One region of the Rhizobium sp. NRK18 genome, then DNA from elsewhere that is predicted to be linked to it. Evidence: riboswitches for the same ligand, from Rfam matches in the RefSeq annotation. Region 1 holds a riboswitch; each other region holds the start of a gene.

What was found. Region 1 has a riboswitch for cobalamin ahead of NN662_RS14640 (aromatic ring-hydroxylating oxygenase subunit alpha). Riboswitches for the same ligand answer to the same signal wherever they lie in the genome.
Region 2: another riboswitch for cobalamin. It lies ahead of NN662_RS14020 (energy-coupling factor ABC transporter permease); the one in region 1 lies ahead of NN662_RS14640 (aromatic ring-hydroxylating oxygenase subunit alpha).
Region 3: another riboswitch for cobalamin. It lies ahead of NN662_RS08310 (CbtB-domain containing protein); the one in region 1 lies ahead of NN662_RS14640 (aromatic ring-hydroxylating oxygenase subunit alpha).

The regions. Positions count from the first base shown of each region.
Region 1 is NZ_JANFMV010000001.1:3,084,186-3,094,130, forward strand. Features, by position in the region: gene NN662_RS14610 (acyl-CoA dehydrogenase) at 1-506, shown strand, start outside; gene NN662_RS14615 (crotonase/enoyl-CoA hydratase family protein) at 532-1,284, shown strand; gene NN662_RS14620 (putative bifunctional diguanylate cyclase/phosphodiesterase) at 1,460-2,797, shown strand; gene NN662_RS14625 (phospholipase C) at 3,067-4,698, shown strand; gene NN662_RS14630 (cytochrome-c peroxidase) at 4,710-6,080, shown strand; gene NN662_RS14635 (hybrid-cluster NAD(P)-dependent oxidoreductase) at 6,103-7,197, opposite strand; gene NN662_RS14640 (aromatic ring-hydroxylating oxygenase subunit alpha) at 7,197-8,441, opposite strand; cobalamin riboswitch at 8,548-8,745, opposite strand; gene NN662_RS14645 (DUF6656 family protein) at 8,923-9,579, shown strand; gene NN662_RS14650 (L-threonylcarbamoyladenylate synthase) at 9,673-9,945, shown strand, end outside.
Region 2 is NZ_JANFMV010000001.1:2,959,374-2,969,318, reverse strand. Features, by position in the region: gene NN662_RS14045 (ABC transporter ATP-binding protein) at 1-355, shown strand, start outside; gene NN662_RS14040 (ABC transporter ATP-binding protein) at 352-1,344, shown strand; gene NN662_RS14035 (copper chaperone PCu(A)C) at 1,409-1,945, opposite strand; gene NN662_RS14030 (helix-turn-helix domain-containing protein) at 2,005-2,694, opposite strand; gene NN662_RS14025 (hypothetical protein) at 2,789-3,154, opposite strand; cobalamin riboswitch at 3,302-3,524, shown strand; gene NN662_RS14020 (energy-coupling factor ABC transporter permease) at 3,572-4,252, shown strand; gene NN662_RS14015 (NAD(P)/FAD-dependent oxidoreductase) at 4,436-5,653, shown strand; gene NN662_RS14010 (PilZ domain-containing protein) at 5,825-6,085, shown strand; gene cysN (sulfate adenylyltransferase subunit CysN) at 6,416-7,894, opposite strand; gene cysD (sulfate adenylyltransferase subunit CysD) at 7,896-8,846, opposite strand; gene NN662_RS13995 (phosphoadenylyl-sulfate reductase) at 9,023-9,772, opposite strand.
Region 3 is NZ_JANFMV010000001.1:1,796,910-1,806,854, reverse strand. Features, by position in the region: gene cobN (cobaltochelatase subunit CobN) at 1-1,298, opposite strand, end outside; gene cobW (cobalamin biosynthesis protein CobW) at 1,467-2,540, opposite strand; gene cobU (bifunctional adenosylcobinamide kinase/adenosylcobinamide-phosphate guanylyltransferase) at 2,545-3,072, opposite strand; gene NN662_RS08315 (CbtA family protein) at 3,069-3,821, opposite strand; gene NN662_RS08310 (CbtB-domain containing protein) at 3,840-4,013, opposite strand; cobalamin riboswitch at 4,063-4,434, opposite strand; gene speB (agmatinase) at 4,587-5,552, shown strand; gene NN662_RS08300 (cobyric acid synthase) at 5,770-7,230, opposite strand; gene NN662_RS08295 (ABC transporter substrate-binding protein) at 7,896-8,894, shown strand; gene NN662_RS08290 (ABC transporter permease) at 9,049-9,894, shown strand; gene NN662_RS08285 (glycine betaine/L-proline ABC transporter ATP-binding protein) at 9,887-9,945, shown strand, end outside.

The DNA of each region.
Region 1 (9,945 bases):
AAACGGGGGCGGCCCGCCTCTACCGCGACGCCCGCATCGCGCCGATCTACGAAGGCACCAACGGCATCCAGGCGATCGACCTCGTGACCCGCAAGCTGCCGCTGTCGGATGGCGAGCAGGTGCGCGGCTTCATCGCCGAGCTGCGGACGACGGCGTCGGCAGTCCGGGCTTCCAATATCGGCGGCTTCGGCCATACGGCGGAGGCGCTGAGCGCCGCGCTCGACGACCTGGAGGCGGCGACCGACTGGCTGCTTGCGGCGCTTGCCGCCGGCAGGACAGCCGACGCGCTCGCCGGCGCCACGCCCTACCAGCGGCTGTTCGGTCTGGCGCTGACCGGCTGCTACCTCGCCACGGGCGGGCTTGCCGCGGCCGATGACGGCAAGCAGGACAAGCGCATCGCGCTCTGCCGCTTTGCCGCCGAAAACATGATCGGCGAAACCTCGACGCTCAAACACCGGGTGATTTCCGGTGCGGCAAGCCTTGCCGCCGCCCGTTCCTGCCTTTGAGACGGAAGACAGAGACAACAAGACCATGACCGAGCATATCCTGATCGAACGTCCCGAAGCCTATCCCGGCGTCCAGGTGATCCTCTTCAACCGGCCGGAAAAGAAGAACGCGTTTACGCGGGACATGTATGCCCGCATGACCAACGCGCTGCACATGGCAAACGGCGACGAGCGCATCCGGGTCACGGCCTTTCTCGGCACCGAAGGCTGCTTTTCGGCGGGCAACGACGTCGCCGACTTCCTGGCCGTCGCCATGGGCGGCAACATGGGGACCGAGGTGCTCGATTTCCTCGCTGCCCTCCTGCATTCGGAAAAGCCGCTCGTCTCGGGCGTCGACGGACTGGCCGTCGGCATCGGCACGACGCTGAACCTGCATTGCGACCTGACGCTTGCCACTCCGCGCAGCCTGTTCAAGACGCCGTTCGTGGACCTGGGACTGGTGCCGGAGGCAGGCTCCAGCCTCATCGTGCCGAATGTCGCGGGCCATCAGCGGGCCTTTGCCCTGTTGGCGGCCGGCGAAGGCTTTTCGGCGGAAGAGGCCCATGCGGCGGGGCTCATATGGAAGATCGTACCGGAAGCCGAGATCGAAGCGGCAACGCTCGCCACCGCCGGCAAGCTGGCGACCAAGCCGCCGGAAGCGTTGAAGATTACCCGCGCCCTGCTGCGCGGCGACAAGACGGCGCTGTCGCGGCGCATCCACGAGGAAGCCAGGCATTTCGGCGAACGGCTGCGAAGCGCCGAGGCGCGCGCCGCCTTCGAGGCCTTCATGCGACGCTGACCGGTGTCCTGCGATGGAACACATGAACCGGCACGCGACATGGCTGGTTCTGATTGCCACATTTCGGATTCCGTCTCAGCCAATTCTTAACCCTTGCTCGCCAAAGCTGTGCCAAATGAAACGGTTCACGACCTGATCGCCGCCCTCCGGTTCACGGCACAATGAGCAAGGACCTATGCACAGCCCGTCGCTGAACACGAAACCTCCAAGCATCACATCGCTGTCTTCGCCCCGCATCCTGCAGATCTGTGAAGCCCTCACCTGGATCGCGATCGCGCTGTGCGCCGGCTGGTTGGCGTTCTATATCGTTGCCGGATACACGCTGATCGCCGTCAGCGTCGGGATGATGGGCGTGGCGATGATCGTCTCGCTCATGATGCTGAAGGCGGGCATGGTGCATGCGGGGCTGATTTTCCCGCAGGTGACGAGCTTTCTCTTCATCTGCAATTTCGCGCTCTGTTTCGACATTCCCGACGCGGACACGCCGCGCATCCTGCATATCTATCTGCTGGTGATCGCGCTTGTCGGCTACGTCAATTATCAGCGGCAGCGCTCGTGGTTGCAGATCGGCATCATCGTCGCCTGTCTCGCCGGGTTCGCAATCTTCGCCAGCAGCAACTTCACCCTGGCGGCCGAAACGCCGTTGACCGGGACGATCCGGGGACCTTTCGCGCTCGTCAATGCCGGCATCCTGGCAACATTGTTTTCGGGCATTTTCGTCGTCATCCAGTCCGACGCCGCCAATAACGGCAGTTTTGTGCGGGAGCTGCTGCTGGGTGTCAGCCGCGGCGAATTCGAGCTCTTCTACCAGCCGCAGGTGGATCGGGAAGGCCGGACGATCGGCGCCGAGGCGCTGCTGCGCTGGAATCATCCGAAGCGCGGCTACGTGTCGCCCGCGGAGTTCATTCCGCTCGCCGAGCGCAGCGGCATCATGCCGAAGATCGGCAGCTGGGTGCTCAAGGAAGGCTGCCAGACGCTGGCGGCATGGAACGACGACACCGCAAGGCAACACCTGACGCTCTCCATCAACATCACCGCCGATCAGTTCCTGCTGACGGACTTTGTCCAGCTGGTCGAAGGAACCGTCAAAACATACGGCGTCGATCCCAAGCGGCTGAAGCTCGAACTGACGGAAAGCGTCTTCGTCGCCGACGTCGAGGGGCTGGTCGCCAAGATGACCGCCCTACAGGATATCGGCATCGGCGTCGCGCTCGACGACTTCGGGACCGGCTATTCGTCCTTGAGCTATCTTCGCCGACTGCCGCTGACGCAATTGAAGATCGACCGCAGCTTCGTGCGCGGCGTTTCGGAAAACGAAACGGACGCGTCGCTGGCCAAGACCATCGTCCAGATGGGCCACGACCTCAGCCTCGACGTGCTGGCCGAAGGCGTTGAAACGGAAGCGCAATACCGCTTCATGCTCGACTGCGGCTGCAGCGCGCTGCAGGGCTATTATTTTGGACGGCCGATGACATTGGCCGACTTCGAATTGCGCCTCCCGACCACCATCTGAAACGGGTTCGACTGTCGCCGTCGCGAGCCGGTGCGGCAATTTGACGGACCGCGTGGCAAAATGTCCCGAAGAGCCGCTGCCGGGCAGATCTTGCCATCAAATTACACCCGCAAAAACAGATCCTTGCCGATTTGCGGCGTGTCGACGGCTGCCGTTCCGGACCGCAAAAAGGTTCACGGAAGTGTCATGCGGCGTTGCTAGCCGGGACGTGCCCGTCCGCCCCAACGGCTCTTCCGGGCGTCTTCATCCACACTTCGAGGGACAAGCCTATGTCTGAAATTTCCCGTCGTGCAACCGCACTTGCGGCCTGCAGCGCCATGCTGCTCGTGTCGCTTTCTTCGGCCGTCAGCGCCGCACCTGCCGCCAACAACACGGCAACGCCGATCAAGCATCTGGTGGTCATCTTCCAGGAGAATGTCTCCTTCGATCACTACTTCGCCACCTATCCCAAGGCGACCAATCCCGATGGCGAGCCGAAGTTTGCCGCGTCCGCCGGAACGCCGAAGGACATCAACACGCTGGAAAATGCCGGCCTGCTCGACAACAACCCCAACAAGACGGACGACAAGAACGGCGCCGACGCAGCTGCTCCCTTCCGCCTCGACCGCACACAGGCCGCGACCCAGTCGCAGAACCATGGCTACACCGCCGAACAGGCCGCCTATGACGACTTCAAGATGGACCTGTTTCCGGCCAGCACCGGCCGCGCCACCAAGGGCGGCGCCGGCGCTTTCGGCACCAAGGGCCAGGTCATGGGCTACTACGACGGCAACACCGTCACGGCCCTGTGGAACTATGCCCAGCATTTTGCGATGAACGACAACTCGTTCTCGACCAATTTCGGTCCCTCGACGCCCGGCGCGATCAACCTCGTGTCCGGTCAGACGAACGGCCTCTCGCTGCCGCCGGGCTATGCGCTCGAGAAGGACGGCACCTATGACAAGGGCCGGGTCGTGCCGGACGGCAACGGCAACTGGACGATGATCTCCGACCTCGATCCGACCGGGGACGTCTGTTCCACCGGCCAGACGGCACTCATGACCGGCCGCAACATCGGCGACATGCTGAACGATCGCGGCATCAGCTGGGGCTTCTTCGAAGGCGGCTTCGACCTGACGCTGAAGAACGCCGACAGCACGACGGGCTGCGACCGCGCCACGACCTCGACCGTCACCAACGAGCACAAGGCCGACTACATCCCGCACCATCAGCCGTTCCAGTACTATCCGTCGACGGCCAATCCGCAGCATGTGCGTCCGTCCTCCGTCGCGGCAATCGGCACGTCCGACGACGGCGGCGCCAACCACCAGTACGACATGCACGACTTCACCGACGCCCTGAAGGCCGGCAACATGCCTGCCGTCAGCTTCCTGAAGGCGCCTGCCTATCAGGATGGCCATGCCGGCTATTCCGATCCGATCGATGAGCAGGAATTCGTCGCCGAAACGGTCAATGCGATCGAGAAGTCGCCGTTCTGGAAGGATACCGCCATCGTCATCCTCTATGACGATTCCGACGGCTGGTACGACCACGCTCATGCGCTTGTCAATCCGTCCAACATTCCGGTGAAGGGCTACGACGTCCTGAACGGCGACGCCTGCGGCACCGGCACGCCGATGCCCGGCGTCAACGGCCTGCCGGCGCAAGGCCGCTGCGGCTACGGCACCCGCCAGCCGCTGATGGTCCTCTCGCCCTATGCCAAGTCCAACTTCGTCGACCACACGCTGACCGACCAGACCTCGGTCATGCGCTTCATCGAGGACAACTGGATGGCCGGCCAGCGTCTCGGCGGCGGATCCTTCGATGCCGTTGCCGGTTCGCTCAACGGCATGTTCGACTGGTCGAAGGGCAACACGCCTGCGCTGATGCTCGACCCGAAGACCGGCGAAGTGAAGAGCTGAGGAGGACCGGCATGAAACGGCGCCCTCTCACGCCTTTCGTGCCGGCCGTTGCGCTCGCGGGCCTCGTGCTTGCGGGCGCATCCGCGCCGATCGCACGGGCAGAACATCGTGACACCGCCTCTCCGGCGGGAACGCAGCCGCTCAGCGCCATGGCGACGCTCGGCAAGTCGCTGTTCTACGACACGGCACTCTCTGCGTCCGGTCGCATGTCCTGCGCCAGCTGTCACGATCCGGCGCATCACTATGCGCCCGCCAACGCCCTGTCGGTCCAGCTCGGCGGTCCGCATCTCGACCAGCCGGGCATGCGGCCGGTGCCGACGCTCACCTACAAATATTTGACGCCGTCCTTCGAGGTCGGGCCGGAGACGGCAGCCACCGAGCAGAACGAAGCAACGCCGATGGCCGAAGTGGCGGCCGTTGCGGCCGGAAATGCCGCCGATGCGCAGCCGCTGCTGACCGCGGCAGCCCACAATCTGGCGCCCAAGGCCGGCAACGGCAACGATATCGTTCCGGAAGGCGGCATGTTCTGGGACGGTCGCGCCGACACGCTGCAGGAACAGGTGTTCGGCCCGCTCTACTCCCCTTTTGAGATGGCGCTCCCCGACCGGCATACGCTCTACGAGAAGCTGGCGGCCGCCTATGCGCCGGAAATGGAAAAGCTGTTCGGCAAGACCGTTCTCGCCGACGAGAAGGCGACCGTCGACGAGGCCGGCTTCGCCATCGCCCGCTACGAGACGGAGGAGGTTTCCTTCCATCCCTTCACCAGCAAATATGACTATTACCTGAAAGGTCAGGCGACGCTTTCCCCGGCCGAGGCGCACGGGCTGAAGCTCTTCGACGACGAGAACAAGGGCAATTGCGCCGCCTGCCATCTGGACCAGATCGATGCAGACGGGCGGCCGCCGATATTCACCGATTTCGAATACGAGGCGCTCGGCGTGCCGCGCAATCCGCATCTTGCCGCCAATGCCGACCCGAATTACCACGACCTCGGCATCTGCGGCCCGTTCCGCAACGACGACTATGCAGAGCAGCCGGGCAATTGCGGCCTGTTCAAGACGCCGACGCTGCGAAACGTGGCGACCCGGCACACCTTCTTCCACAACGGCGTCTACGACACTCTGGAGGATGCGGTCCGGTTCTACGTCGATCGGGATGCGCGGCCAGAAGCGATCTATCCCAGGAAGCCGGACGGAACGGTCGACCAATATGACGACCTGCCGCCGCGCTATCGCGGCAATATCGACGTGATCGACAAGCCGTTCGGCGGCAAACCCGGTGACACGCCGGTTCTCACCGAGGCGGAGATCAGGGATCTGGTGGCGTTTCTCGGAACGCTGACCGACGGCTACGATCCGAAGAGCGAAGCCGCGGCCAGATGAGCGCGCCGGATCGAGACCCGTGTCAGGCCTCGATTTCCACGTCCGTCAGCGGGCGCGAGCAGCAGGCGAGGATGTAGCCCTCGTCGATCTCGTCGTCGAGAATGCCGCCATTGTGCTGCATGTCGACCTTGCCCGACAGGCACTTGACCCGGCAGGTGCCGCAGATGCCGGATTCGCAGGCGGCACCTATGCGCACGCCGTTGGCGCGTGCCGTCTGCAGCACGGTGAAGCCCGGCTGGCAGTCGACGTTCTTACCGCTGTCGGCGAAGCGCACCTTGAACGAAGGTTCCGCGTCCTTGTCCTCGTTGACGACGATCGGCATGTCGGCGATCGGAGCGGCCGTCGCGAATGCCTCCTGGTGATAGCGGCTCATGTCGAAGCCGGCCGTCTCCAGCGATTCCCGGACCGTCGCCATGAACGGTTCAGGGCCGCAGCAGAACACCGTGCGGTCGAGGAAGTCGGGAGCCAGAAGCGCGATCTTGGCCTTGTCGACCCGGCCCTTCAGGCCTGACCAGAACTGCGACCGCTCCAGCTGCTCGACGATCAGGCCGAGCGAGAAGTTCGGCATGTAGCGCGCCTTGTACTCCAGCTCCGAGCGGAAGATGATGTCGTTCGGCGAGCGGGCGCAATGGATGAAGGCGATGTCGCTATCCGGTTCGCGGTCGCCGAGGTCGCGGGTCATCGACATCATCGGCGTGATGCCGGAACCGGCCGAGATGAACAGGTATTTCTCACCCGGATGGCGGACATAGGAGAAGTCGCCGCGCGGACCGTGCGCCTTGATCTTCATGCCCGGATACAGGTGTTCCTGCATCCAGCGGGTGCCGACGCTGTCCTTCTGCGCCTTGACCGTGACGGCCAGCATGAAGGGCCGCGACGGGCTCGACGACAGCGTATAGGTGCGCATCACCGTCTCCTGCCCGACCGGCAGTTCGAGCGTGACGAACTGGCCGGGCAGGTAGCGGAACCAGCGGTTCTCCTTGTCTGCCCGGAAAGTGAAGGTCATCGTGTCCGGCGCCTCGGGCGTCCAGCCAACGCATTCCAGCATGTCTTCCTTGTCGCTCCAGGGGAGCATTTCGTCGACATGCTTGAAGGGGGCTTTCTTCACGCTGCTCATCACGCGACAACCGACAGCTTGGTGCGATCGCCTTCAAGGCGGTCGATCATGAAATTGGTGTACCACTCGACGAACTGCATGACGCCGCCTTCGTGGTCCGGCGAATAGGGGCCCGGTTCATAGGCCGGAGACCGGATGCCGAAGGCGTTTTCCTCGACGATGCGGCGGTCCTGGTCGTTGGTCTCGTTCCAGACGTGAGTCAGCTCCTCGAGGTCGTAATCGACGCCCTCGACGGCATCCTTGTTGACCAGCCACTTGGTTGTGACCATGGTCTCTTCGGGGCCGAGCGGCAGCACACGGAAGGTGATCGCATGATCGCCGAGCATGTGGTTCCAGGTTGTCGGATAATGGAACAGCAGCATGGTGCCGATGTTGCCGACCGTGACGTCGGACGAGAGCGGCTTCTTGACCGCCGGCTTGCCGGACATCGTGTAGCTGACGGCGCCTTCGATCAGCGGCATGCGGGCGGCGCGGAACTGGCCGCTCTCATGCATCTTGAACTGGCTCGGCAGGCCGGCATCCTCGCAGTGCTTCCAATGGGCGGCAATGACCGGGTCGTCGCCCGCTCCCTGCGTGCCGGTGACCGACGGCGCTTCCGGATAGGTGCGGCAGAGCTCCGGATGATTGCCGGCGCAATGGTAGCACTCGCGGTTGTTTTCCCAGACGAGCTTCCAGTTGCCCTTTTCGATGATGGTCGACTGGTGGGCGACCTTGGCTTCCGCCAGGCGATGCGGCCCGACATAGGCATCGAGCATGGCGCGAACCGGAGCAAAGTCGGGCGCGACATTGGCGAGACAGACGAAGATGTAGCCGGCGACGGACTCGCAGTGCACCTTCTTCAGCGAGAATTGCGACTTGTCGAAGTCTTCGCCCATCTGGCGGGCAAACAGCAGCGAACCATCGAGCTCGTAGGTCCACTGGTGGTAGGGGCAGACAAGCTTGGCGGAGGCGCCGCGCTCTGTGTTGCAGACGCGCGAACCGCGGTGGCGGCAGGAATTGTGCAGGGCGCGGATGACGCCGTCACGGCCACGCACGACGACGACCGGATAGTCACCGATCTGAACGGTGAAGAAATTGCCGGCCTTCGGGATCTCGCAGTCATGGCCGATGAACAGCCAGTCGCGATACCAGATCGTCTCCATATCCAGCTTGAAATAGTCGGGGTCGGTGTAGAAGGCCTGCTCCAGGCTGAAGCCTTCGCGACGGTTGTTCAATTGCCGCAGCACAGTGTTACGAATATCCATGACCCATCCTCATGCGCCAAAAAATCAGTGATGCAGACAACCGAGAGGTCACGGCCGGCTGGGAGTACCGACAGTTGGAGACCCTGGCCGGTTGCTGCGGCCAAGTTTCAAAATCCATGCTTCAGGCTGGTTTCCGGGCTTAAGAGCTCCCCGACCCTGGGGCATCGGCAGTTCCGGATCTTGCCGGTGGTTCTTTCGCCGATTTCAAGCTCTTATACCGTTGCTAGGCAGCGCCGGATTTTCACCGGCTTTCCCAATTTTTCGCCCTCCCTATCAGGGCGAGACCTTGAGCCTGTGGAGACTATAATTGGGAACCGATGTCGCAGACACGCTGCCAGCGACACGCGACACGACAATTGACGACACGCAACCAAGTCGCAGACAGGACAGGGACAGGGCACGCGGCGGCCCTTTAACCGGCGGTTAACCACGTTTTGCGACGATGATGGACCATAGCGGAGCCCTGCACGTGTCCGAAGCCATGAAGACCAGATATTACCAGGCAGCGGAGAAAAAGCCGAAGCTTCCCGGACAGGCGGTTCATACCGAGTTCCTGCGCACCGGCCGCATCGTGCGCGGCAAGGAAAACTGGCTGGAAGAGGAGCGGCGCTACCTCACCTATGAAGAGGTCGCAGAGCGCACGGGCAAGATGCTGACGGCCGCCGGCGAACGCACCCATGAGCGCCTGAACCGGTTTCACAAATCGATCCAGTTCCCGAAGATCATCTTTCATCGTACCTTCGAACAGAGCCCGCATCTCGGCTATTGCCACATCACGGCGGCGCGGACGAACTATCCGCGCTTCAACGACGTCATCTGGGCGTTCTACATCGCCAACTTCTTCTCCGAAATCGGCGGCTCGGACGCCTTCTTCGGACGTCTGAACCTCAAATATCCGCGCATGTATTTCGCCGTGGCGGTCAACCAGAACCAGCCGGTGCCGGCCGACAAGCCGGCGCAAACCAAGCCGCAGAGGTCGATTGCGGAATTGCCGCCCCCGCCCCGCCTGCAGATCGACCGCAGCGTCAACAATGGCGGCATCCTGTTCCAGACGCACGAGAAGAAGGAAGCGGTCAAGAACGTCCTCCTGCTTGGCGCCCGCGACGAGGCCCTGCGGCGCATCATCCAGGCGCTCTGACCGCTTCGCGCCCCTCGCCTGCTCCGATCGGACGCAGTTGAACACCCGGGCGTTCCGGGCTAAGGACAGGGCCAATCCGAAGTCCGGTGAGCCATGGCCCGCATTATCGACATCACCAAGAATCCCGACGAGGCGATAGCCGCCGCGTTGCCTCTGCTTGAAGCCGGCAAGCCGATCGCCATGCCGACCGAGACGGTCTACGGACTGGCTGCGGATGCGACCAATCCGGCGGCCGTGACGGCGATTTACGAGACGAAGGGGCGTCCGCGCTTCAATCCGTTGATCTGCCATATGGCCGACAAGGCGATGGCTGAGCGCTACGCGACATTCGATCCCGTTTCGGCGCAACTGGCGGATAGGTTCTGG
Region 2 (9,945 bases), 120 kb from region 1:
CGAAGTCGCCGACCGTGTGCACGTCATGTATGCTGGCCGCATCATCGAGCGCGGCACGACGGAGGAGGTCTTCTCCAACCCCATGCATCCCTATACCTGGGGCCTGCTTGCCTCCATTCCGCCGCTGACGGGCGCGCGCATGGACAACCTGCCGGCAATTCCCGGCATGCCGCCGACGCCGGAAACCATCCCGTCGGGCTGCGGGTTCCAGCCGCGCTGTCGGTTTGCCCGGCCGGAATGCGCCGAGCGGCCGCCGCTTCAGACATCCGGCCACCAGTCGGCACTTTGCGTCCTGCAATCGCCGGAATGCGAAGACCTGCGCGCCTCCATTCTCTCCCTCGAGGAACCCGCATGACCTTGCATGCCGAAAAAGCGCCGCTCCTGTCCACGCAGTCGCTGACCAAGCACTTTACCGTCGGCAAGACGATCATGCCAGGCTCCGGCCGGACGCTCTACGCGGTCGAGGACATCTCGCTCGACGTCTATCCGGGCGAAACGCTGGGGCTGGTGGGTGAATCCGGCAGCGGCAAGTCGACCCTCGGCCGCTGCCTGACAAGGCTCTACGACATCACCTCCGGCACGCTGACCTTCGACGGCGCGGATATCACGAAAGCCGGCGAGGGCGAATTGAAGCCCGCCCGGCGCAAGATGCAGATGATCTTCCAGGATCCCTCCGCCTCGCTCAATCCCCGCCGCCGCGTGCGCGACATCCTCGGCGAGGTGCTGACGATCCATAAGCTGAGGCCGCCGGGCGAGATCGAGACGCGGCTTGCCGAGTTGATGGACCTCGTCGGCCTGCGGCGCGAATATCTCGACCGCTATGCGCACGAGTTTTCCGGCGGCCAGCGCCAGCGCATCGGCATCGCCCGTGCGCTTGCCGTCGAACCGAAGCTGATCGTCGCCGACGAACCTGTTTCGGCGCTCGACGTCTCGGTGCAGGCGCAGATCGTCAACCTGTTCAGCGAATTGCGCGAACGGCTGAACCTCACCTATGTCTTCATCGCCCACGACCTCGCCGTCGTGCGCCACGTCTCGACCCGGGTGGCGGTGATGTATCTCGGCTCGATTGTCGAACTGGCGGATGCCGACGCGCTGTTTGCCGCGCCGCGCCATCCCTACACCCAGGCGCTGATCTCGGCGATCCCTCAGCCGAAGAACCGCGGCAAGCGCCAGCACATCATCCTGACCGGCGAAATTCCGAGCCCGCTCGATCCGCCCAAGGGCTGCAAGTTCTCGCCGCGCTGTCCCTATGCGACGGACAAATGCCGCAACGAACGCCCAGCTCTCTCGACAATCGACGGCAATCGCCGCGTCGCCTGCCATTATCCGCTGGCGACATCCTGACGTTCGGCAACAGACAGCCGCCGATGCGCTCGGCGGCTGTCGTTTTCAGCAGTCGTATTCCGGCTTACTTGCCCATTTTCGGCATGGCGTCGTGGTTCATGCCGTCCATCGACTTCATGTCCATGCCCTTCATGTCGCCATTGTCGTTGCCGCTGGCATCTCCGACCTTGAATTCGACGTCGACGGGGCCGGCCTTTTCGAAGACCAGCGTCGCCTTGACCATCTCGCCTTCCTTGAACGGCTGGGTAACATCCATGAACATCACATGCAGGCCGCCCTTCTTCAATTCGACGGTCTTGCCGGCCGGAATGTCGATGCCGTCCGGCAGTTCGCGCATCTTCATCACATTGTTTACGACCGACATCTCATGCAGCTGCACATTGTCGGAGCGGTCAGACTTGATCGCCACGAGGCGATCATCGGTGGTGCCATGATTGATGATCTTCAGATAGCCGCCGCCGACCTTGGCGCCGGGGATCATGGCACGGGCATTCGGGTGGATGATTTCGAGATCGCCGACCTTGAACTCGTGCCCCCAGGCAAGCGGCGCCGTTATCAGCGCGACGATGAGGGTGAGAATGCGGATTGTCGTGGTTTTCATGGTGTTTCCTTTTCTTTCGATGGGTGAGGGTGGATTTGGTTGAAATCGTGATGGACAGATCATGGCTGCGACGCGCGCCGTTCGGGCGCGCCGGCGATGGCGGCAATCCGCTTGCGGTCGTTGATGGTCACGAGTTCAGGTGTCGAGAAGTCGATGAGCCCGGCGCGCTTGAAGCCGTTCAGGTTGCGGCTGACCGTTTCAAGCGTCAGGCCCAGCCAGTCGGCAAGGTCGACCCGTTTGAGGTAGAGGCGGAACGTGCTTCGGCACGAGCGCGGATCGTGATTGCGACGTTCGAACTGGCTGGCGAGATCGAGGATCGCCACGGCGACCCGCTCCTGCGCCGTCCTTCGCCCGAGCAGCGTGATGTGATCCTGCAACCTTTGTGTGAACGTGATGAGCGCAGCCGACGGTTCGGCGGGGGTGCCGTCCTCGGCGGAGACCATCTCCACCCTGGTGAAGGCGAGCGCCTCGACCTGACAGTCGAGATGATCCGTCACGCCTTTTCCGAACATCCGGCCGGGGCCGAGAATGTCCAGGATCTGGCGGCGGCCGTCCTGCAATGTCTGGTGAAGCGCCACGCAGCCGTCGCGGATGGCGAGGAGGCCAGGTCGTCCTCTGCGAGCGATCGAAATCGCCTCACCGGCTGCGAAGCGGCCGAGCGCCTGGTTATGGGATACGGCGACTGGCCGTTGCGGCCGTGTCGTCGATCGGGCGGACGGAACGGGGTCCGCGGTGATCCTCTGTAACATGATGTGTCGATCCGGCATGGGCGCCGGCAGAGCCCGTCAGGAGACGGAAATCCGGCGCGAACTGTGAAAGCGGCCGTCGTTAGACGGCTGCGGTTCAGACAGGAATGCCAGTGAAGGGTGGTGCGCGCGGTGCGGCGTTGGGCGGGAACAGCTGGCGGTAGAAGGCTTCGCGGTAGGCGGGCAGGCGTTCCGAAGCGGAAACGCAGACCTGCGGCCCGCCGACGGACGGCGGGACCACGAGCATCGTGCCGGCGCTGATCCGGCAGGCTTCGCAGCCATGGTCGTGTACATGCTTCTTGCCGCCGGTCTCGTCGCCGAGAGCGCTGTCGCAGATGAACGGGATGGAGCCGTCCGGCAGCGCATAGGCGGCTAGCTCGGAGGCGGGTATCTGCGAAGCAAGGACAGGGGACTTGTGCGCGAAGCCGATGGCGAACACGGCCAGCGCACACAGAATGTGCAACAGGTTCCTGATCGTCCCGTTCCGCCGTTTCATCGATGCCCCACTCGAAATATGCGCATCCGAATATCACCCGTCGGCCCCGATGACAATGCGGCAAGTTGGACGTGCATTTCCGCAATCCAGCGGTTGCATCGGCAAAATTCGTGCTCTACGACTGACGCCGATGGTTCCGCCGAACCCCAATCAAGGGGAGGGCGGATAAAAAGGGAACATGGTGAGGCGTACCCATCAGGGACCGAGACCATGGCTGCCCCCGCAACTGTGAGCGGCGAATGACGCCTTGATGCCACTGGCTTCGAAACGAAGTCGGGAAGGCAGGCCGAATGAAGACCCGCGAGCCAGGAGACCTGCCATCATCGCCGGGCATTTCGCCCATTTTATTGACTTGCCGCGCGGTGGGCGCGGAAAGGAGCCAACATGCATATCGAACCCGGCGTCGTCGACGGCGCCAAGATCGTTCTCTCCTACGCAACGGCAGCCGGAGCCCTCGGGCTCGGCCTCAAGATGGCGGTGGATACCGTCCGTCGCGATGGCGGCATTGCTGCCCTTGCCATGCGCAGCACGGTTACGACCGCGCTGGTCTTTTCCTTCTTTCAAGTTCTCCCGCATCATGCGGTCGGCGTTTCCGAGGTGCACCTGATCCTCGGCTCGACGCTGCTGTTGATGTTCGGGGCGGGGCCGGCGGCGATCGGCCTGGCATTGGGTCTGTTGATCCAGGGCGTCTTCTTCGCGCCCTTCGACCTGCCGCAATACGGCATGAACGTCACGACGCTGCTCGTGCCGCTCTGGGCCATCGGCGCGGTCGCCCGCCGCATCGTTCCGGCCCGCACGGCCTATGTCGATGTGACCTACAAACAGGCGCTGGCGCTCTCGACCACCTATCAGGGCGGCATCGTCGCCTGGGTGGCCTTCTGGGCGCTCTACGGCCAGGGCTTCGGCGCTGACAACCTTGCCGCCGTCGGCTCTTTCGGCATCGCCTATATGAGCGTCGTGCTCATCGAGCCGCTGATCGATCTCGCCGTGCTTGCTGCCGCCAAGTCCTTCGACAAGGCGAGCCGCGGTCCGCTCTTCGCGCGCCGCCTGCATCAGGCCGCCTGAGACCGCCGGCATGAGACAGGAAGGGCGCAGCGTGTCGGCTGCGCCCTTCTTTTTTGGAAGGCCTTGGATCTCACGCAGGGCACACGTCCCTTTGATGTCCGGCCTCTTGGCGTTTGACCGGCGATGCGCTAGACCTTCATGTCGGTAAATTCGTTTCTATACTAACGATATTCGGAGAGTGGCATGGCTGGCAGGCTGGTGATCGTCGGAGCAGGGCAGGCGGGCTTCGCGCTGGCGGCCAAATTGAGGGCATTGAAGGACGAGCGTCCGATCACGATCCTCGGCTCCGAGACGAGCCTTCCCTATCAGCGCCCGCCGCTCTCCAAGAAATATCTGCTCGGCGAGATGACCTTCGACCGGCTCTTGTTTAGGCCGGAAAGCTGGTTTGCCGACAACAACGTCGAAATCCGGCTCTCCGCCTGGGTCGAGGAAATCGACCGGACGGCGAAGACCGTCCGTCTTCAGGATGGCGAGCGGGTCGAATACGAGACGCTGGCGCTTGCCACAGGCGCGACCCCGCGCCGGCTGCCGGAGGCCATCGGCGGCGAACTTGCCGGCGTTTTCACCGTGCGCGACAAGGACGATTGCGACCGGCTTGCCGAAGCGATGACGCCGGGCCGCCGGCTGCTCGTCATCGGCGGTGGCTATATCGGCCTGGAAGCGGCAGCCGTTGCCCGCAAGCTCGGCCTCGAGGTCACCGTCATCGAGATGGCCGACCGCATCCTGAAGCGCGTCGCGGCGAAGGAAACCGCCGACATCATGCGCGCCGTTCATGAAAGCCACGGCGTCACCATCCGCGAGGAAACCGGCCTGCACCGCCTGATTGGCGAGGGCGGCCGGGTGACCGCAGCCGAACTGTCGGACGGCTCCAACCTTCCGGTCGATCTCGTCGTCGTCGGCATCGGCGTCACGCCGAACGATCGTGCCGCCGCCGAGGCCGGCCTCGCGGTTGCCAACGGCATCGTCGTGGATGCTTTCTGCAGGACCTCCGATCCGTCCATCTTCGCCATGGGCGACTGTGCGGTCTTCCCCTGGCAGGGCGAGGAAATCCGGCTCGAAAGCGTCCAGAACGCGGTCGACCAGGCCGAGGCGGCCGCCGCCGTCATGGCCGGCGGCGAGACGGCATATGATCCCAAACCATGGTTCTGGTCGGACCAGTACGACGTCAAGCTGCAGATCGCCGGCTTCAACAGGGGCTATGACGAAACGCTGCTTCGCCCCGGCCAGCGGGAAGGGGCTTCTTCGGTCTGGTATTTCCGCGAAGGACGACTGATCGCCGTCGACGCGATCAACGACGCCAAGGCCTATGTCACCGGCAAGAAGATGCTGGAAAGCGGCATCAACCCCGACAAGGCCGCCCTTGCCGATCCGGCTTCGGACCTGAAGACTTTGCTTGGCTAGGGGCCGCACACGTTGCCCATTGTGCCGATTTGCAACCTTTATCGTCGCCCGGGCGCCTGAACCCGGGCAAATTAAGGGTGTCATTAAAATCCTGCAACCGGTGTTTGCGGATCGTTAAGCTATGCGGTCTTACATCGGTGGCGTGCATGACATGAGGTCAGGAGCGGTCAGATGGATAGCGCAAACACGGAAGACAGACGCAGCGAACACCGCATGCGCTCGCTGAAGGCGGGCCGCATCGTCTTCAATCACGAGTATAGCACGATCAATTGCACGGTGCGCAACATGTCGGCGAAGGGCGCCAAGTTGCTCGTCGAAAATGCCATGCAGCTTCCCGAAACCTTCGAACTCGTCTTTTCGGACGACACACGCCACTCTTGCGAGATCAAGTGGCGCAAGCTGAAGGAAGTCGGCGTCTCCTTCAATTCCTGACGCCTTTTTTCCGGGCGCCCTCAAAAAAATACATCAGACACGGAACCAACCGCTCACAAGCGCGTTTTCCCACCGAACTCGAAAGAGAATGGGAAAGGAAAACAAGTTGATCCGCGCTTTGATACTCTGGCTCCTGGGCGTGCCCTTCGTGCTCGTTCTGCTGATCTGGTATTTCTTCTTCTAAAAGAGACGCGGAACGACAACGGTCCCCGTCAGGAAGTGGATCTGCCATATCGCCCCCCCCTCCGCCCCGGCAGATACTGTTCCTGAAATGAAAACCCCGCAGACATGATGTCTGCGGGGTTTTCTTCATCCTTGGGAGGAGGTTTGTCAGTCGAGCTTGTCGAACACTTCGGCTGCCTTGCCGGCGCTGACGCGGCGGATTTCGGCCTCGTCGCGGCGGTTCGCGAAGATCTCCGTCGCCATCAGTTGGTCGGCGAGATCGGTCGGCAGCGACACGAGCACGCGGGCATCGGCGGCATTGATGCCGGAGAGATCGGAACGCTTGGCGGTGATCATGCCGCCGGCCACCGTGTTGTTGGTGTCCGGGTCGATCAGGATGAAGGCGCCGGTGAACCGGTTCTGCTCGTAGGGATCGAAGATCGCCGCCTCGTCGAAGGAGAGATGCACCTTGCCGATGGCGTTCATGGCGAAGGCGTCTTCGGTCTGCTCCCACTTGCCGCTCTTCAGGTCCAGCCGGCTGACCGGCTGCACCTGCACGCGCTGGCGGCGCGAGCCCGACTTCAGCCAGTAGCGCTTGCCCGGCTGAATGCCGTCCGGCTGCAGCGCGACGATCTGCGCGTCGAAGGCGAGACCCGTCTGCGGCTGGCTGTCGAGCGAGACGATCATGTCGCCGCGCGCCACGTCGACCTGCCGGTCGAGGACGAGCGTGATCGCATCGCCGGCGACGGCGGCATTGCGCACGAGGTCGAAGGTGACGATCTGCTTGACGTTGGCGATCATGCCCGACGGCAGGATGGCGACGCTGTCGCCCGGCTTCACCGCGCCACCGGCAACCGTGCCCTGGTAGCCGCGGAAGCTTTCTCCGGGACGCGACACGCGCTGAACCGGCAGGCGGAAGCCGACCGTCTGGGCGGAGCGAACGGTTGCAAGCTCCAGCGTCTCGGCCAGCGTCGGGCCGTCATACCACGGCATCGCGGCCTTGCCGTCATAGACGACGTTCTCGCCCTTCAGCGCCGACATCGGAATGGCGGTCACCTGCTTGACGCCGAGCGACAGCGCCAGCTCGCGGAACTCGTGGGCGATGCGCTCGAAGCCCGCCTTGTCGTAGCCGGTCAGGTCGATCTTGTTGACGGCGAGCACGAACTGGCGGATGCCCATCAGCGTCGCGATGGTCGCATGCCGGCGAGTCTGTTCCAGAATGCCGGTGCGGGCATCGACCAGCAGCACGGCGAGATCGGCCGTCGAGGCGCCGGTCGCCATGTTGCGGGTATACTGCTCATGGCCGGGCGTGTCGGCTACGATGAAGGAGCGCTTGTCGGTCGAGAAATAGCGATAGGCGACGTCGATCGTGATACCCTGTTCGCGTTCCGCCTGCAGGCCGTCGAGAAGCAGGGCGAAATCGGGCAGGCCGAGATCGTTCTGCTTGCCCTTCGAATCGCGTTCGAGGGTGGCGGCCTGGTCTTCCTTGACCGCCTTGGTGTCCCAGAGAAGACGGCCGATCAGCGTCGACTTTCCGTCATCGACCGAACCGCAGGTGATCAGGCGGAGCGGGCGCGAATCGCGGGTGGCTTTTTCCGGTGCGGTTTCCGGGATGGCGGAAACGGCTGCTGCTGCAATGGCGGTCATCTCAGAAATATCCTTCGCGTTTCTTCTTTTCCATCGAACCGGCCTGGTCCCTGTCGATCGCTCGGCCCTGGCGTTCGGAGACGGTGGCGATCTCCAGTTCGGCGATCACCTCGTCGAGTGTCGTGGCATTGGAGCGGATGCCGCCGGTCAGCGGCCAGCAGCCGAGCGTGCGGAAGCGCAGCATGCCTTCCTGGATCTGCTCGCCCGGCAGCGCCTCGAAGCGCGGGTCTTCCGCCCACATCAGCATGCCGTCGCGCTCCACGTATTTTCGCTTCTTGGCGTAGTAGAGCGGCGGCAGCGGAATGGCTTCGGCCTGGATGTAGCGCCAGATATCGACTTCGGTCCAGTTGGACAGCGGGAAGGCGCGCACGCTTTCGCCGCGGCGGATCATGCCGTTATAGACGTTCCAGAGCTCCGGACGCTGGTTGCGCGGATCCCATTTGTGGTCGGGCGTGCGGAAGGAGTAGATGCGCTCCTTGGCGCGGCTTGCCTCCTCGTCGCGGCGCGCGCCACCAAAGGCGGCGTCGTACTTGCCGGCGTCGAGCGCCTGGCGCAGCGCTTCCGTCTTCATCACGTCGGTGTGGTAGGACGAGCCGTGGGTGAAGGGGCCGATGCCTTCGCTCGCGCCGCGCGGATTGGTGTAGACCACCATGTCGAGGTCGAACCGGCGGGCCATTTCGTCACGGAACGAAATCATCTCCGGGAACTTCCAGCCGGTATCGATGTGCAGGAGCGGGAACGGAACGCGGCCCGGATAGAACGCCTTGCGCGCCAGATGCAGGAGCACGGAGGAATCCTTGCCGATCGAGTAGAGCATGACCGGGTTCTCGAACTCGGCGGCAACCTCGCGGAAGATATGGATCGCCTCGTTTTCCAGCGCCTTCAGGTGCGGATCGAGCGGCGCCTTGGTCGGCGGATCCTGGATATGGGCATCGAACTCTGAAATGTGCATCTGTCTTGCCTTTTTCGGAACCGGAAATGCCGGTTCAAACAGTCGGTGTTTCTTGCTGCCCCTCATCCGCCTGCCGGCACCTTCTCCCCGCCTGCGGGGAGAAGGAGGCACAGCCTCGGCGTCTTCTTTCCCTCGCCCCGCAAGCGGGGAGAGGGCCAGGGTGAGGGGCTATGTCCTCAAAGCGAACTCGAGGTGATCGACGAGGACGCCGCTTCCGGCACGTGCAGGCCGCATTCGCGCTTCTCGTCGTTTTCCCACCACCAGCGGCCGGCGCGCTCCGGTTCGCCGGGCTTGATGGCGCGGGTGCAGGGCTCGCAGCCGATCGACGGATAGCCGCGTGCATGCAGCGGGTTGACCGGTACCTCGTGGTTGGCGACGAACTCGCGGATGGTCTCGATGTCGAAATCGGCCAGCGGATTGACCTTGATGAGCCCGCGTTCGGCATCATACTCGGCGAACGGCGTGTCGGAGCGGTTGCCCGACTGGCCGCGGCGCAGCCCGGTGATCCAGACGGAGGCGCCTTCCAGTGCGCGACCGAGCGGCTTCAGCTTGCGCACCGCGCAGCAGGCGTGCCGCGCCTCGACGCTTTCGTAGAAACCGTTCATGCCGTACTTGGCGGCGTATTCGTCGATATCGGCCTTGTTTGGCTCGAAGCGGCGAATGTTGATGCCGTAGCGCTCTTCGGTCTCGCCGATCAGGTTGACGGTTTCGGGAAACAGCCGGCCGGTCTCCAGCGTCACGACGTCGATCGCAAGACAGTGCATGCCGATCGCGTGCGTGATCACCTGGTCCTCGATGCCGAGGGAGGTGGTGAAAACGGCGCGGCCGCCGAGTTCGGACACCAGCGCCAGCCGGCCCGCGAGGTCCAGGCCTGCAAGCTTTTCGTTCAGCGATTCCGCGGCTGCATTCTTGCCAATGGCCGTCATGTGCTCGTCCCGTCTTTTGCAATTCAATTCCGATTGGACCGAAGTATTTCAGGTCGACCGGGTGAAAGACAGAAAAACGGATTTCCAAACCGCAGGCCGGGAGAGCAAATATCTCTCCAGAGCGCCGAGAACGCGCAAAAGCGTGACCGCGGCCGCTTTGCGTTTCCGTGCGC
Region 3 (9,945 bases), 1.3 Mb from region 1:
TTGCCAAGCCGTCCGTCGCGGTTCGGATAGTTCGCGAGGATGATGGCCACGTTGCGCTCGGCAGCCGGCTTGCGCCTCAGCCGCGCCCAGTTGGCCGCTAGCTTGGCAACGAAGGCGGCCCTGCCCGGCTCGGGTTCGTGCGTGACGATATTCGCCTCGACATTTTCGTCGAAGGATGCTGCCGACTTGAAGGAGACGGCGCGAGAGAGCACGCGGCCGTCCACTTCCGGCAACGCAACGTTCATCGCCAGATCGCGGGCGGAAAGCCCCTGCGCCGAACTCTCCCAGGCATCTCTCGACGACGCTGAGAAAATTGCCTGCAGCACGACCGCCCCAGAGGCTTCGAGGACCGTGCCCTTCGTCTCCGCACCGGGTGCCGACACCGCAAAGCCTGTGGCGTTGATCACCACATCCGGTGCGACATCGGAAAAGACGGCTTCCACCGTTCCGGCTGACACCGGATCCTTGAGGCTGGAAACGAATACCGGCAGCGCCTGAACGCCTTCGGCCGCCAGTGCCTCGATCAGTGCCTCCACCGGCTTCGTCTCGCCGCTCTGCACCAGCGCGCGGTAGAAGCAGATGGCGGCGGTTGCGGTACTCCCTCTCCCCGCCTGCGGGGAGAGGGCTGGGGTGAGGGGCAAATTAGCGTTTGCATCCCTCTGCCCCTCATCCGCCCTCCGGGCACCTTCTCCCCGCATGCGGGGAGAAGGAAGAGCGGCAAGGTCTTGCCACTCCGAAACCGAAACCACACCCCTGCCCGACCACCAGAGCCCTGCCTTCAACAGCGGCTTGGCTGGCTCCGGCCTTTCCCCGCCGTTGAGCAGCGCCGCGCAATAATCGAGAAATCCGCGCGCATTCTCCTCGCCGCCTTCGATCAGGTAGGACCAGAGCGCCGCGTGATCGTCGACATCGAGATTGGAATAGGGCAGCAAGCCGTCGTCGGGCTTGTCGTCTCCCGGCAGCACGGCAATCAGCGCACCGCTCCGGCCTGCTGCGGCATGCAGCGCCTCGAGCGCATACTGGAAGTAGCTCGCCCCGCCGAGCGCCCGCACCACGATCAGCTTCGCATGCCGCGCCGTGCGCTCGACATAGGTGTCGACCGACATCGGGTGCTTGAGGCTCATCAGGCTGGCAAGCCTCAGGCTCGGCCCCTCGCCATGGCGCCGGTGCGCGCCGGCAATCGCGGCGAGCTCCGTGTCGGCGGCGGACAGGAAGAGGATATCGCCCGGCGACTGGCCGAGATCGATTGCCTCTTCGCTATCGGCAATCGAGCCTTTCTGGGCGAGCAGCAGATGCATGTTTCAGTCCTTCAGGCTCCTGCCCCTCATCCGCCTGCCGGCACCTTCTCCCCGTTCACACGGGGAGAAGGGCAAACTCGGCGCCGCCCAGGCCCCCCTCCCCGTTTGCGGGGAGAGGGCTGGGGTGAGGGGCAAGTGTCAGGCAGGCGCAACGGCTTTGCCATTCTCTTATGCCGCGGCGGCGATCGCCGCGCGTACCGCTTCCTCGTCGATTTCGTGCAGACCGATCACCACAAGACGCGAGCCCCTGGTCTCGCCCGGCTTCCACGGCCGGTCGAAATAATGCTCGATCCGGCTTCCGACGGCCTGGATGACGAGGCGCATGGCCTTGCCGGGCACTTCGACGAAGCCCTTGAGGCGCAGGACATCATGGGCGTCGATGACACCCTTCAGCTTCTCGAGGAAGGCCGCAGGATCGGCAAGCGCACCGAGTTCGACGACGAAGCTTTCGAATTCGTCGTGATCGTGGTGGTGATCATGCTCCTCGCCGGAGGCGTGCAGCGCCTCATGCTCCAACTCGTGGTGGGACTTGCGGTTGACGATATCGTCTTCCGAGCCCGCACCGATCCCGAGCAGCACGGCCGCCGGCACTTCGCCGCCTCGCGCCTCGACCATCTTCGGCTTGCGTGAGATCGAGTTCGTCACGGTCTCACGCACCAACGCCAGACCGGCGGCGTCAAGCAGGTCGGCCTTGTTGAGGATGATCAGGTCGGCGGCGGTCAGCTGATCCTCGAACAGTTCTTCCAGCGGGCTCTCGTGGTCCAAGTTGTCGTCCTGCACGCGCAGCGCATCGACCTTGTCGTGATCGTCGGCAAAGCGGCCGGCGGCGACCGCCGCGCTGTCGACAACAGTCACCACGCCATCGACGGTCACCTGCGTCTTGATGTCCGGCCAGTTGAAGGCGGCGACCAACGGCTGCGGCAGTGCCAGACCGGAGGTCTCGATGACGATATGGTCGGGGCGGTTTTCCCGCTCCAGAAGCTTCGTCATCGCCGGAATGAAATCGTCGGCGACGGTGCAGCAGATGCAGCCATTGTTGAGCTCGACGATGTCGTCCTCGGTGCAATTCTCCGCGCCGCAGCCCTTCAGCACTTCGCCATCCACGCCGAGATCGCCGAATTCGTTGATGATCAGCGCGATCTTCCGGCCATTGGCATTCATCAGCATGTTGCGGATCATCGTCGTCTTGCCGGCGCCGAGAAAGCCGGTGATCACCGTTGCCGGGATTTTTTCCTTCATCATGATCCTAACCCTTCATTTTCAGCGGCAATCCCGCCGCGATAAAATAGACTTCGGCCGCCTTTGCCGCAGCCATCTGATGGAGCCTGCCGGCGTGGTCGCGAAAGGCGCGCGCCATGGCATTTTCCGGCACGATGCCGAGACCGACCTCGTTCGACACCAGGATGATGCGACCCATCGCCTGCGGCAGGTAGTCGGCCAGCGCCCGCGAGGCCGCGTCGATATCCGCCTCCGCCATCATCAGGTTCGACACCCAGAGCGTCAGGCAATCGACGAGAATAACACGGCCCGGATCGTCGACCGAGCGCAGGCAGCCGATGAGGTCGACCGGCTCCTCATGCGTCGTCCAGCCGTCGCCGGCCCGCTCATGCTTATGGCGCGCGATGCGATCGCGCATCTCGTCGTCATAGGCCTGGCCCGTCGCCAGATAATGGTGGTCGAGACCGGACTGTCTGGCCAGCCCTTCGGCGAACCGCGACTTGCCCGAACGGGCGCCGCCCAGCACCAGGACGGCGCCGGGCGGTGTCGTCATCATGCGGCAGCTCCCACGATCTTGCGGTTTGCAAGACCCATCAGCAGGCCAAGCACGAGCCAGAAGACCAGCGTCGTGGCCAGCGCGGCAACAGCAAACTCGGCGGCAAGAATGGCCGGGACGGCGCTGTCGATGCTGTCGGGCTGCGGCGCACCCCAAAGATGCGGAGCGGCAATCAGCACGAGGCCGAGAACCTTGGCCCAAGACTCTTCACGCAGGGCCAGAAGCCAGATGCCGGCACCCGAAAGCACCACCGCGCTCAGCCACCAGACCTGGCGGGCGTCGAGATCCGCGGCCGGAAAGCCGGGCAGTTCCGGCGGCAACCCAAGCGAGGGCAGCATATGCACGGCCAGCCAGGCGCAGGCACCCCAGAAGATGCCGTTGGCCAGCGTGATATCGCGTCCTGACACGAGGCTGATGCCGGCCAGAAGCAGCGCGAAGCCCGCCCCGGCCACGAGATTGGCCATCAGCGTTCCGCCGAAGCGGCTGACTCCGAAGAGCAAACCGCCGTCCTCGTGATCATGCTCTTCAGCCCCATGGGCAAGGGCCGGAGACGGCAGGAAGAGCGAGCCGGCGAGTTCGCCGAATGTCGAGTTTTCAGCCTTCGCAGAATGCTCGTGCGCGGGCGCCCCGCCTTCATATTCTTCTGCATGCAGAATCAAGGGCACGACTTTGACCTGCTGCGCGACGGTCATCACACCACCGGCAACAAGCCCGGCCACCAGAGCGGCCAGGAGATATCTGACAATCATGACAGGTGACCTTCGTCCTTAATGGCAGGGAAAGCCATAGGCGTGGCGCACGTCATGGGCGGTATCGTGCAGAACCGCCGAATGCGCGAGACCGACGCCGAACACCAGGAACGCGCCGAGAAGCAGCGCGATGAAACCGGCCTTCTGACGGTCGGACACCGAGAGGGTAGAAGAAGATGCGATCGTAGCCATGACAACCTCCGTGCTGGCGTACTGGAGGAGCCTCCTCCGAGGTTTGGGCGAATGCCCGGCACGATATGGCAGGTCTCCTGGCTCGCGGTTTCAGGCATTTCTGCCAGCAGGTCTCCCTCGCCTTCCCGGAGTTTGATGGCAGATCGCGAAAGGCGGACGATTCGTAGACAATAGAGGCGTCCAACCCCGGTTCACGCGACTGCCACTCCAGTGGCTTTTTCCGCCGATGGTCTTTCCTGCCCGCCTGCCGATAGTGCAGACAGCCGGCAGTGCGGCCCATCGGTGGAACGGAAGACCCTCGCCACTCTACAGTCGCGGGGTCGGCTGCGATTGGAACGCCCTGCTTGGGTCCGTCCCGTCACATTCCCTTTTGATCCCGATTGGCGCTTGCCGCTCGGGAACCATCCGTAATTAATGATGATTATGGATTCCCCTGCCGCCTGTCAATTGCGCGTGAGCGACAGAGACTGTCCTCTCACCGCGATTTCCGACATTCGCAAATCCCACTTGCCCACCCGCCTAACCGGTGCGACCTTCCCTCTCGCAGCACATCGGGATGGCAAAGGATTGCGCATGACGAAAAACAGCTACGACTCCGGACGGTTGAACCTGCCCTTCGTCGGCATTTCCACCTTCGGCAAACGTCCATACGAACCGGACTGGTCGAAGATTGCCGCCGATGTCGCCGTCATGGGCGCGCCCTTCGATTTCGGCACGCAATGGCGGGCCGGCGCGCGTTTCGGACCGCGGGCGATCCGCGAGGCCTCGACACTGTTTTCCTTCGGCCATGCCGGCGCCTATGACCATGACGACGGCGTTACCTATCTCGACGACGTGACGATCGTCGACATCGGCGATGCCGACATCATCCACACCAACACCGAAATGAGCCACGCCAATATCGAAAAGGGTGTGCGGGCCATCCTTGCGGCCGGCGCGCTGCCGGTCGTGCTGGGCGGCGACCATTCGATCAACATCCCCTGCATCAATGCCTTTTCCGATCAGGGCCCGATCCATCTCGTGCAGATCGACGCCCATCTCGACTTCGTCGACGAACGGCACGGCGTGCGCAACGGTCACGGCAACCCGATGCGCCGCGCGGCCGAGAAGGATTACGTCACCGGCCTCTCGCAGATCGGCATCCGCAATGTCTCCTCGACCGCGAAGGAAGGCTATGAAACCGCGATCTCAATGGGATCGGACATCATCACCGTTCGCGGCGCCCGCAGGCTCGGCACCGAGGCGCTGCTTGCCCGCATTCCGGAAGGCGTGAACTACTATCTGACGATCGACATCGACGGTTTCGATCCATCGATCGCGCCGGGCACCGGCACGCCAAGCCACGGCGGCTTCCTCTATTACGAGGTTCTCGACATCATCGCCGGCCTCGCCGAACGCGGCAACGTCGTCGGCATAGACCTCGTCGAGGTCGCACCCGACTACGACCACACCGGCACCACTGCGATCCTCGCCGCGCAGGTGCTGCTGAACACGATCGGGCGGATCTTTCATTTCCGGAAGTTGAGGGCTGGTGGGTAAGGACATCGCAATTTGCAAACGCCCCCCTCTCTTGGAATTTCTAACACTTAGCTGGCGCTAAGATGTTGAAATTCCATTCTCCCCCGCCGAGGGGGAGATGGGAGCCCGCGGCGATCTCGACGCTTCGCCTCTCCCCTTGCGGGAGAGGATACAAAATCATGATCTTAGCTTCAGCTAAGTCATAGATTTTGTTGGTGAGGGGATATTTTTGGCGACGTCACCCGCCTGCCATCACCCCATCAAGCCAGTCCTTGTCCAGGACCGCCTCCAGCTCCGCCGCCACCTCGTCTAGCGCCGCATCGACGCTCGCCGCGTAGTTCGTGCGTTCGCCCGAAAGCCCGAAGCTGGACAACAGGCCGGCGCGGTAGGTATCGCTGGAAAAGAGCCCGTGCAGATAGGTGCCCATCACCTTGCCGTCTGCCGATAGTGCCCCGTCCGGCCGGCCGTCGATGGTCACCGGCGCCCGCGCGCAGTCCGCGCCACGGGTTTCGCCGAGATGGATTTCGTAACCGGCCAGTGACGCATCATATTCGGTCGACCAGGCCGAAGCGTTGCGCACCGTCTTTTCCGGCGCCATCACCGTCTCGACGTCGAGAAGGCCGAGGCCCGGCGCCGCGCGCACATCCCCCTCGATCCCGTCCGGATCGTGCACCACGCGCCCAAGCATCTGGTAGCCGCCGCAAATGCCGATCACCCGCCCGCCGCGCCGATGGTGCCGGACGATGTCGCCATCCCAGCCCTGCGCCCGGAAATCGCCAAGGTCACCGATCGTTGACTTGGACCCGGGAATGACGACCAGCGCCGCGTCGGCCGGAATGCGTTCGCCCGGCCTGACGAAGACCAGCTCGACATCGTCTTCCGCCGCCAGCGGATCGAGATCGTCGAAGTTGGCAATGCGCGAGAGAACCGGCACGGCAACCTTCAGCGCCCCCGTCCCGCGTCGCGCCAGCCGCTCCAGCACGACGGAATCCTCCGCCGGCAGGCGCGCCGCCGACTTCAGCCACGGCACCACGCCGAAGCACGGCCAGCCTGTAAATTCCTCGATCGCGGTAATGCCGTCACCAAACAGTGACACGTCGCCGCGAAACTTGTTGATGATGTAGCCGGCGATCATTGCCCGGTCTTCCTCCGGCAGAATGGCATGCGAACCGACGAGCGAGGCGATCACCCCGCCGCGATCGATATCGCCGACCAGCACCACCGGCACCTTCGCCCGCGTGGCAAAGCCCATATTGGCGATATCGCCGGCCCTCAGATTGATTTCCGCCGGCGACCCCGCCCCTTCCACGATGACGAGGTCCGCCCCCTCGCCGGTGATACGAAAACTCTCCAGAACCGCGTCCAGCAATTGCGGTTTCAGCCGCTGGTAATCGCGTCCTTTCGCCTGGCCGAACACCCGGCCCTGCAGGATGATCTGGCTGCCGACGTCCGACTGCGGCTTCAAGAGCACCGGGTTCATGTGGACGGAAGACGGCACGCGCGCCGCCATTGCCTGCAGCCATTGCGCCCGGCCGATTTCGCCGCCGTCATCGGAAACGGCGGCATTGTTGGACATGTTCTGCGGCTTGAAGGGACGGACCTTTAGGCCCCGGTTGGCGGCAATCCGGCAGAGGCCCGCGACAAGGACCGTCTTGCCGACGTCCGATCCCGTCCCCTGCAGCATGATTGCTTTCGCCATGGTCGCTTCATCCCTCCGTCAAAGGCTGAAAGGGATAATGCGATCGCGGGCAATTGCAATTGCCCAATGCGGAAAAGATGAAGGGAGGAGCGACATCGCCAGCCCTGAAACGCCAAGGCCGCGCAATCTCCAGAGGAGACGCGCGGCTCTTCGGCAACAGTGACGGCACGTACTTCAAACTAAAGCCGTTCAATCTCCGGTACGCAATACCCGATCCGGAGACTTGGAGCGGTTTGAGCCGCTGAAATGGAGTTATATCGGCAGTTCGTTACCGGAGAGTTAGCGGCGAATTGCCAAAAACCCCATATGACAATTTAAAGTCCCAATTCGCGGAAAAATCGACATAAGTACATGTTTTCAAACATATATTATTTTTTACCGAAAGACCGGCTGCCGCCTGCCACGCTCGGTGGCGAGTTAACGCCGGCCATCGCGGTTGATTTATTGCCGACATGACCTACCCTTAATGTCGAGCAGGCCGGAAATTGCGCCAGGGGAACGAGCGCGCGACCATTTCCGGCGCCGTTTTCGCCACCGTTCGTAGCCTTCGCGGGTCTTTCGGACGCGACAGGCAGACGGAAGATTGCCCCAAGGGTCGGTTGGCTTGCAGTGGCCGCCATGACCGATAAGGACGAGCTGCAGGAGGTTGGAGGCCCCACATGACGATGAAGACGATCATCACCGCCGCAGCATTCGCCGGCGCGGCATGCGCCATGTCAGGAACGGCGAAGGCAGCCGAATGCGGCGATGTCTCGATTGCCGAAATGAACTGGGCGTCGGCGGGCGTCGCCGCCAATATCGACAAGATCATCCTCGACAAGGGCTATGGTTGCAACGTCACGCTGGTGACGGGCGACACCATCCCGACATTCACATCCATGAACGAAAAGGCCGAGCCGGACGTGGCCCCGGAAATGTGGGTGAACTCCGTGCGCATCCCGCTCGCCGAGGCCGCCAAGGAAGGCAGGCTGATCCAGCTGTCGCAGATCCTGTCGGACGGCGGCGTCGAAGGCTGGTGGGTACCGAAATACTTTGCCGACGCCCATCCGGACATCAAGACGGTCAAGGACGCGCTCAATCACCCGGAACTCTTCCCCGCCCCCGAAGACCCGTCGCGCGGCGCCGTCTTCAACTGTCCGTCGGGCTGGGGCTGCCAGATCAACAATGTCAACCTCTTCAAGGCCTTCAAGGGCGAGGAACACGGCTTCGACCTGGTCGATACCGGCTCCGCCGCCGGCCTCGACGGTTCGATCGCCAATGCGTTCGAAAACCAGAAGCCGTGGTTCGGCTACTACTGGGCGCCGACCGCCATCCTCGGCAAGTACGACATGGTCCGCCTGAGCTTCGACGTCGATTTCGACAAGCAGGCCTGGGACAGCTGCATCACCGTCGTCGATTGCGCCGATCCGCAGCCCAACACCTATCCGGTCTCCGACGTCTACACGCTCGTCACCAAGAACTTTGCCGACAAGGCAGGCGTTGCGATGGAGTACATGAAGAAGCGAAAGTGGGCCAACGAGACGGTCAACAAGGTGCTGGCATGGCAGGCCGACAAGCAGGCATCCAACGAGGACACCGCCTACTACTTCCTGGAAACCTATCCGGATGTCTGGAAGGCCTGGGTCGAGCCGGATGTCGCCGAAAAGGTCAAGGCAGCCCTGTGAGGCCCTGAAGACCGACAGTCACACAATCCAACGGGCCGGAGACGCGTCTCCGGCCCGTTGGCAATGAAGAAGACAAGAGGGCACGACATTGGCAATTCAATGCACCTTGTTGCCGGACCTGTTCTGCAATTTCCCCGAAATCGACGGCAGTACCATGCGCACGGTCAAGCGCAGCATCGACACCGGCTTCAAGGCGCTGGTGCGCCAGTATGGCGATGCCATCGACAATGCCGTGCAGCCGCTGCAGTGGTTTCTCAACTGGTTCCAGAAGCTGCTGGTTGACACGCCCTGGGTCGTCATCATCGCCGTTGTCCTGGCAATCGTCTTCATCGCCTCACGCAGCTGGAAGATCACCCTCGGAACGGCACTCTCCATGCTGGCGATCGGCGCCGTCGGCCTTTGGGAAGACACGATGATCACGCTGGCCATGGTCACCGTCTGCACCCTGCTCTCCATCGTCGTCGGCATCCCGATCGGCATTCTGATGGCGCGCTCCGATCGCTTCCAGGCCGTCGCCACGCCCATTCTCGACGTCATGCAGACCATGCCGAGCTTCGTCTATCTGATCCCGGTCGTGATGATCTTCGGCATCGGCAAGGTTCCGGGCCTCATCGCGGTCGTCATCTACGCCATCCCGCCGATCATCAGGCTCACCAATCTCGGCATCCGCCTCGTCGACAAGGAAGTGCTGGAAGCGGCAAACGCCTTCGGCTCGTCGGCCCGCCAGAAGCTGATGAACGTGCAGATCCCGCTGGCCCTGCCCACCATCATGGCCGGCATCAATCAGACCATCATGATGTCGCTCGCCATGGTCGTCATCGCCTCGATGATCGGCGTCGGTGGTCTCGGCCGCAACGTGTTGCAGGCGATCACCAACCAGTATTTCACCGTCGGTTTCCTGAACGGCTTCGCCCTCGTCGCCATCGCCATCATCTTCGACCGCGCCAGCCAGGCCTATGGCAAACGCCTGCAGAAGCATTCCGAGGTCGTCCATGGCTAGTCAGGACATCGACATCCGCAATCTCTTCAAGATTTTCGGCCCTAACGGCGC